3 regions of the Paenibacillus sp. FSL R7-0216 genome follow, and region 1 is predicted to be linked to each of the others. Evidence: riboswitches for the same ligand, from Rfam matches in the RefSeq annotation. Region 1 holds a riboswitch; each other region holds the start of a gene.
What was found. A riboswitch is a leader RNA that binds a small molecule or an ion and turns the genes downstream of it on or off. The one in region 1 is predicted to bind thiamine pyrophosphate.
Positions count from the first base shown of each region.

Region 2: it holds a riboswitch for thiamine pyrophosphate, as region 1 does, so the genes downstream of both, MKZ15_RS18255 (ECF transporter S component) here and tenA (thiaminase II) in region 1, are expected to answer to the same signal.
Region 3: it holds a riboswitch for thiamine pyrophosphate, as region 1 does, so the genes downstream of both, MKZ15_RS02895 (ABC transporter substrate-binding protein) here and tenA (thiaminase II) in region 1, are expected to answer to the same signal.

Region 1 covers NZ_CP150222.1:3,049,872-3,052,135, reverse strand. The annotation lists gene MKZ15_RS13840 (alpha-mannosidase) at 1-439, shown strand, start outside; gene MKZ15_RS13835 (hypothetical protein) at 668-970, opposite strand; TPP riboswitch at 1,168-1,271, shown strand; gene tenA (thiaminase II) at 1,424-2,119, shown strand; gene thiM (hydroxyethylthiazole kinase) at 2,140-2,264, shown strand, end outside.
Region 2 covers NZ_CP150222.1:3,993,386-3,995,649, reverse strand. The annotation lists gene asd (archaetidylserine decarboxylase) at 35-832, opposite strand; TPP riboswitch at 1,013-1,124, shown strand; gene MKZ15_RS18255 (ECF transporter S component) at 1,237-1,842, shown strand; gene MKZ15_RS18250 (ABC transporter ATP-binding protein) at 1,842-2,264, shown strand, end outside.
Region 3 covers NZ_CP150222.1:691,959-694,222, forward strand. The annotation lists gene MKZ15_RS02890 (MTH1187 family thiamine-binding protein) at 1-51, opposite strand, end outside; gene MKZ15_RS02895 (ABC transporter substrate-binding protein) at 107-1,174, opposite strand; TPP riboswitch at 1,331-1,443, opposite strand; gene MKZ15_RS02900 (cold-shock protein) at 1,747-1,947, shown strand; gene MKZ15_RS02905 (cold-shock protein) at 2,118-2,264, shown strand, end outside.

The sequences.
Region 1 (2,264 bases):
GTCGCTGCTGAAATCGGCAACTTATCCGGATCCGCAAGCGGATCGCGGCGAGCATGAGTTTACGTACGCTCTGTATCCTCACGAGGGGCATTGGTCCGAAGGTGGTACCGTACAGGCAGCAACGCTGCTAAATCAGCCGGTTTACGCCACGATGGGCCAGGCGCGCTCGTCTTCATTCTCACTGCTCCAAACGAGCGGAAGTGCGGACGTCGTCATTGATGCCGTGAAAAAAGCGGAAGACGGCGACGGCTTGATCGTTCGTTTGCATGAATACAAGGGAGGCCGAGGCCGCGTTCGCTTCCATTTCGGGATGCCGGTGATTTCCTGGCAAGAAACCGACATGATGGAACGGTCTTTAGGAGAATCCTCCTCAGCTGCGGAGCTTGAGTTGTCGATGTCACCGTATGAAATCAAAACGATTCGTTTGCAGTTGAAATAACGAGAGAACGCTGTGGGTCGCCTTCGACAGTTAATCGGAAGTCGGGGCGCCCGTCAGCGTTTCGATATCGTTGGAACCGTAGAAGAACAGAACGACCAGAATGATGATTACGATGAGTTCCGAGAAGCCTTCGCCGTCAAATTCACTCATTGTAGTAAACCCCCGCATCTAGGTTATGATGTAAAGCGAGCGATCCTCCCGCCCGAATCTTTCAAAGGAAGAGCGGGTTCAGGAGGAATTGTCCGCTTTTTTCTTCATGGCATTGATGATGTCATTGATGGTCATATCTCCATTCTCGTTGAGAAAGTTCAGCAACTTGTCGGCGTTTGCATCGCTGCTGATCGTTTTGTATTCGCCAACAAGGGAGACATACATGGTTGCGTTACGGTATAACTGGACGGAATCCACGCGAAGTTTACCGGAAAGAAGCAGCGCAGCTACGGTATATTCCGGGGTTTTTGGCCGGAAACCGCCCTTTTTGCCATTTTTCTTGTTGGAGGACGAGGATTTGCTTTTTCCGGCTGAATTCATGGCCTAACCTTCCTTAGCTGGATGGGATCCGGTTACTTATCCTGAGGAACCGGTTTACAAGACAGTTCCCTGATAGTTATGCTATGCAGCATTCCGGGGATGGTGTAGACGAGAGAAACAAGTGATCCAACGATCTTTCGCTGGACGGGATTGACAATCCAGGCAGGGATCGGTAGAGTAATAGGTGAATTGCATAGGAAATCCACTAGGGGCGCCGTAAACGGCTGAGACAAGAGACCATCTTGGACCCTTTGAACCTGATCTAGTTCATACTAGCGTAGGAAAGTGGAGTCGGCCCCCATTTGAATAGTGCTCAGGTTGTCGTATATCAGCCTAGGACTTGATCGAGCCGCTCCCTCTACGGAGCGGCTTTTTTGCGCGCTCTGTTAACAGGTCGTTTGTCGTCGTCTTCTCAGGGGATTTCCTAGTTCAATATATTGGGAGGTGGAGACGATGGGGTTTACGCAGGAGCTACGACGTCAGGCGGACGGGATCTATCAAGCCATATTCGATCATCCGTTCGTCAGAGGCATCGCAAGGGGACAACTGGAGAAAGAGCAGCTCATTCATTACGTTAAGCAGGATTACGAATATTTAAACGCCTATATGCGGATTTACGGTATCGCGATTTCCAAAAGCCGGACCCGAGAGGAGATCGCGATGTTCAACGAACAGATCGCGTATATTTTAAACCGTGAAGTTCAACCCCATCAGATTTTTTGCCGGGCCGCCGGAGTGAATTTTGAAGAGTTGCAGGGGTACCCGCTTGCACCTTCGGCGCATCATTATATCCGTCATATGCTGACGGTGGCCCACGAAGGGAGTTTGGGCGAGATCTATGCCGTTTTATTGCCCTGCCCTTGGACCTATCTGGTGATCGGCCAAAAGCTGCTGGCAGAAGTGCAGCCGACACCGGACCATCCGTTTTATGAGTGGATTGATTTTTACGGGCGTCTTTCGGGGGATGTGACGGAGAAGTTTATCCATGCGTTAGACCGATGGGCGGATACAGCCAGGGAGGAAGAGCGGCAAAGGATGGCCGATCATTTTCTGCAAAGCTGCCAATTGGAATATCTCTTTTGGGATATGGCTTACCGGCAGGAAGACTGGCCGGTTGCGATGCCGATGATCTCGCATTCATCCAAATGATCGAAAGAGAGGTTGAAAACATGAGCTTAATGGAAAAAGATCTGTCCGATGTGCTGGAAAAGGTGCAAAAAACGAAACCCCTCGTGCATAACATGACCAATGTTGTCGTCACGAATTTTACCGCAAACGGCTTGTACGCCCTTGG
Region 2 (2,264 bases), 940 kb from region 1:
CGCCGGGAGAGAAACCGGCGGCTTCAGCAAGCCATTAGCATTTTCCTGCGGGTTTGAAGTGGCCTAGCGCTTCACCCATCCTTACCTTCCGACCGGGCTCGAGACCGGGCAGAGGGGTGAAGGTTCCATTCTGGGTGAGAAGGACGACAGTTGATCCAAATTCAAAGTAAGCAAGATCGTCGCCTTGTTCCCAGCTTTTGGCCGAGGGGTCCGTGTATTGGATGCTGCTGACGTTCATGGCTCCCACTTTGATGAGGGCGATCTCTCCGCAACTGTGGGAAATATAAGTAATCAGGCGTTCATTCCGGCATAAGACCTTCTTCATGTGGCGCATGCCGAAGTCGTTCACGGGGTAGACCCGGCCCTTCACATGCTCGCTTTCCAACTTTTTCCCGGTCACGGGTGCATGAATTCGGTGATAATCAGTAGGACTAAGATAAAGGACAAGGGCATAACCGTGTTTGTACGTTTCTACGCGGGGGGAGCGCGACAGCAGCTCGTCAAGTGTGTAATCCTGTCCTTTGACGTTCAGAATCGTGCCGGTTTGGACCTCGCCCATAAAGGTAATTAAGGCGTCCACCGGACTGATCATCGTCCCTGGCTCCGCGTGCAGCGGGCGCATGCCTGGTTTTAATTTTCGGGTAAAGAACTCATTCAGTGTCCGGTATTCCCGAAGCTCCTTCTCCGCTTCATGGAGCGGAATGCCGTAGGATTTGGCGAAAAAAGGAATCATCGCCCGGCTCAAGCCCGAATGGGAGAACTTGCCCATCCATCGGGATAGCCATTTTCGGGAGGAGAGTTCCGTCATCCATTTCATCCATTTCGCGGCCAAATAGCATCCTCCTAGTCTGTCCGTTAGTGCTGCGTTGGTTTGATGAATTCGTTGCCACTTCCGCTAATCTTGACACAGAACAGGGCCGAAATCAATACAGCGGCCTGTAACCCCGGATGACAAATTTGTACAAATTGATGCTTGATGCCGAGGCTAGGTTGGTGTATGTTAATAACAATCGCATAGGGATACGGGGGCTTGAGCAAATCAGGCTGAGATAGCGGCATATGGCGCCGCGGACCGTTAATCTGATCTGGATAATGCCAGCGTAGAGAATCGATCGTCCGGGATGTCTTGCGTTTTTTACGCGCCCTCGTGACCTGACCACCGTCTGAGCTTATTCAGGCGGTTTTTTTACGTATGCGATGGGAATTTAAATTGAAGAATCAAGAGGAGAGATGGAGATGTCGGAAGTTATTCAAAAAAAAATGGGCCGCGGTTTGAAGCTAAGCGACCTGTTGGTAACGGTGCTGGTCTCGCTTGTGCTTGGCGTGGTGTACCACTTCTGGAGTTCGGTGTACAATTTGTTCTCGCCCCTGTTCTTCCAGGCGGATGAACTGGTGTACGGGATGTGGTTCCTGGCCGCAACACTGGTATTCCTGCTGATTCGTAAACCGGGGGTAGCGTTGATTGCCGAGATTGCGGCGGCCCATGTGGAGATTCTGTTCGGCAGCGAATGGGGCATTCAGCTCGTTCTATACAGCGTGCTGCAAGGCTTGGGAGCGGAACTGGTATTCGCCGCGTTCCGATACCGGAAGTTCTCCGGCTCCGTCGCAGCGCTGGCCGGAATTGGGGCCGCTGTTGGATCGGTGATTCCGGATTTCTTCTATGGCTACGTGCAGGATTATGAGCCTTGGCTCTTGACTGCCAAATATGCCATGCGCGCGGTCAGCTCTGCGCTGATCTGCGGTTACTTCGCTTACGCCGTGGTAAAAGCCGTAGAAGCGACAGGAGTCACCACCCTGCTGCGGCCGGTTGATCCGAAGGACTACGCGGCGCTGAACGACTGATGCGGAAGGACATGGCGGCCGCAGAGGTGCAGGGGCTGCGGTTGAAGTTCCCCGGTGAGGCCGATTTCGTGTTCAAGGATTTGGATTTCTCGGTTGTACGCGGAGAACATGTGCTGCTATTGGGCCCCAGCGGATGCGGGAAATCGACGCTGCTTCAGGTCTTGTCCGGCATCATCCCGGACTTGGTGGAAATCCCGATGCGGACGTCCGCGCAGCAGCTCCCGACATCGTGGCGCTTCCTGTTTCAGGACCCCGAGACCCAATTCTGTATGCCTTATGTTGACGAGGAGCTAGCCTTTGCCCTGGAAAACCTCGGCATACCGCAGCCCGAGATGTCCGCGCGGATGGAAGCCGCCTTGGCTGAGGTGGGCCTCGATTTGCCCGAGCTCCACGTGTCGATCGATTCGCTGTCTCAGGGGATG
Region 3 (2,264 bases), 2.4 Mb from region 1:
ACCATTTGGCGTTTTTGGAATGATTTGAATGCTTAAAAGTGCGTTTGGCATCGATGAGTTCATCCTTTCGATAATGGGAATTGGTTGAAAACATAATTTCAGGGAGTTATTCGCTCGGCAAAAACTCATTGGTGAAAGCGGTATCTACCTCAAGCGGTTTCTCCAGCAAGCCACGCTCATGCATCCAATCAGAGTAGTTCTGCCATACTTCTTTCTTCTGTTCGCCCCAGCGCGGAGCGTCGTCCTTGTATTTCGGGCTCAGCCATTTTTGACTGGCAACTACCAGGTCCTTGTCGAGTTCCGGTACAGCCTTGAGCAAAATTTGCGCCGACTCCTCAGGGTGGGCGATTGCATAGTCATAGCCTTTGGACACCGCTCGCATAAACGCCTTCACGAGCTCCGGGTCGTCCTTGATCGTCTTCTCGTTGGTGACAAGCACCGGCGTATAATAGTCAAGCTGTTCGGAGAAGTCCTTAACGTAAAGCATATCCAGCGGCTCACCCCGCAGTTCGGCTTCGATGCCGGTCCATGCGTAGAAGATCCAGGCGAAGTCGATATCCCGCTTCACGGCCGTAAAATAATCGGCATCCCCGATGTTGAGGAACTTTACCTTGCCGACATCGGCGCCCTGCAGGTCCATAATGGATTTAATGACCGCTTCTTCCACAGGAGACCCCCATCCGCCGTAGGCTTTGCCCTCAAAATCCTTAGGTGTCTTGATATTCTTGGCAACAGGTGCAGCAAAGCCGGATGTATTATGCTGAATGATTGCGGCGATGGATACAAGCGGGACGCCTTGGAGCCGGCTTTGGGTGACGTTCTCTTGTACGCTGACGCCAAACGGGACCTCCCCGGAGGCAACCATCGCCTCAGCGCCGCCAGAGCCGGGAAGGAGGATATCCACATTCAGCCCTTCCTCGGCGAAATACCCTTGGTCCTTAGCGACGTAAAGGCCGGTATGATTAGTGTTAGGGCTCCAGTCGAGCACAACCTTGACGCTGCGCAGCTCTTCGCCGGTCGCCTGGTTAGGCGCGGCATTCTCGGCATTTTGCCCGCCTTGGTTTCCTGCAGCAGCCTTGCCCGCGCTATTTCCGTTGGCTCCGCCGCAGGCAGACAGAATTAGCAGCATACAGCCGAGGAACAGCGCCAGCACGGTGCGTAGTTGAACTTTCACGACACATTCTCTCCTTCGATTGTTTAAATTTCCGCAGCTTTGTTCTTGGTATAACCCTGGAAACGCGACCTTAAGCGCAATCCAAATTTCGGATACAAAAAAACGTCCCGGATCCGGGACGCGATAGGCAATGGAAATGAAATGAATAACGAGTTCATATCCATATAGTATAGCTCCCTACGCTGGCATTATCCAGATCAGGTTAAAGGGTCAGTATCTTTGAGGGATACACTCTCAGCCGGCCAATTCCAGCACCCCTGAACAGTATGACTGCAGATTACAACTGTCATTATAGTTTTCGCTTGCCGCATTTGTCCAGTCTTTCCGAACAGGTTTGCAAAAATAGGGGATTTGCTTTTTATCTGGCAAAAGGATATAATGAGTTCATCTCGTGTTTTAGAAAGAAGATCATTCACCCATTGAAAAGAGTGTCACTATTTAAAACCTGGAACTTTTTTCAATGTGTGAATTTTTTTTATACAAGTGGTGCATGTTCATAAGGGTCAGCCCTTTTGAGCGACTTCTGTTAAAAAAATGAATCATGTTAATCTTTAAACAGGAGGTATTCCCCTATGGAAACCGGAACAGTAAAATGGTTTAACGCTGAGAAAGGTTTTGGCTTCATCGAAGTGGAAGGCGGAAATGACGTATTCGTTCATTTCAGCGCGATCACTGGCGAAGGCTTCAAAACCCTCGACGAAGGCCAACGCGTACAATTCAACGTGGTTCAAGGCAACCGCGGCCCTCAAGCCGAAAACGTTGTAAAACTGTAAGCTAGCCAGAAACTGCTCTTAATGCGTTCTCGCATTGAGGGCAGTTTTTCTACTCAAAGATCATTCATGAGGTTAACATTCGGAAACCTCGCTTCTGATGGTACATATAGCACTATGACGAACCACATCTATGCACCCGGTTAGAACGCTCACCTTGAAGGAGGGGAATTATGAACTACCGTAAAAAAACGTTAGAAGAAATTCCTGAGGAAAATACACCGGTATGGACCTGCACGAGCGACGATTGCAATGGATGGATGCGTGACAACTTCACGTTTGAACATAGTCCGGCTTGTCCGCTTTGCTCGTCTGAGATG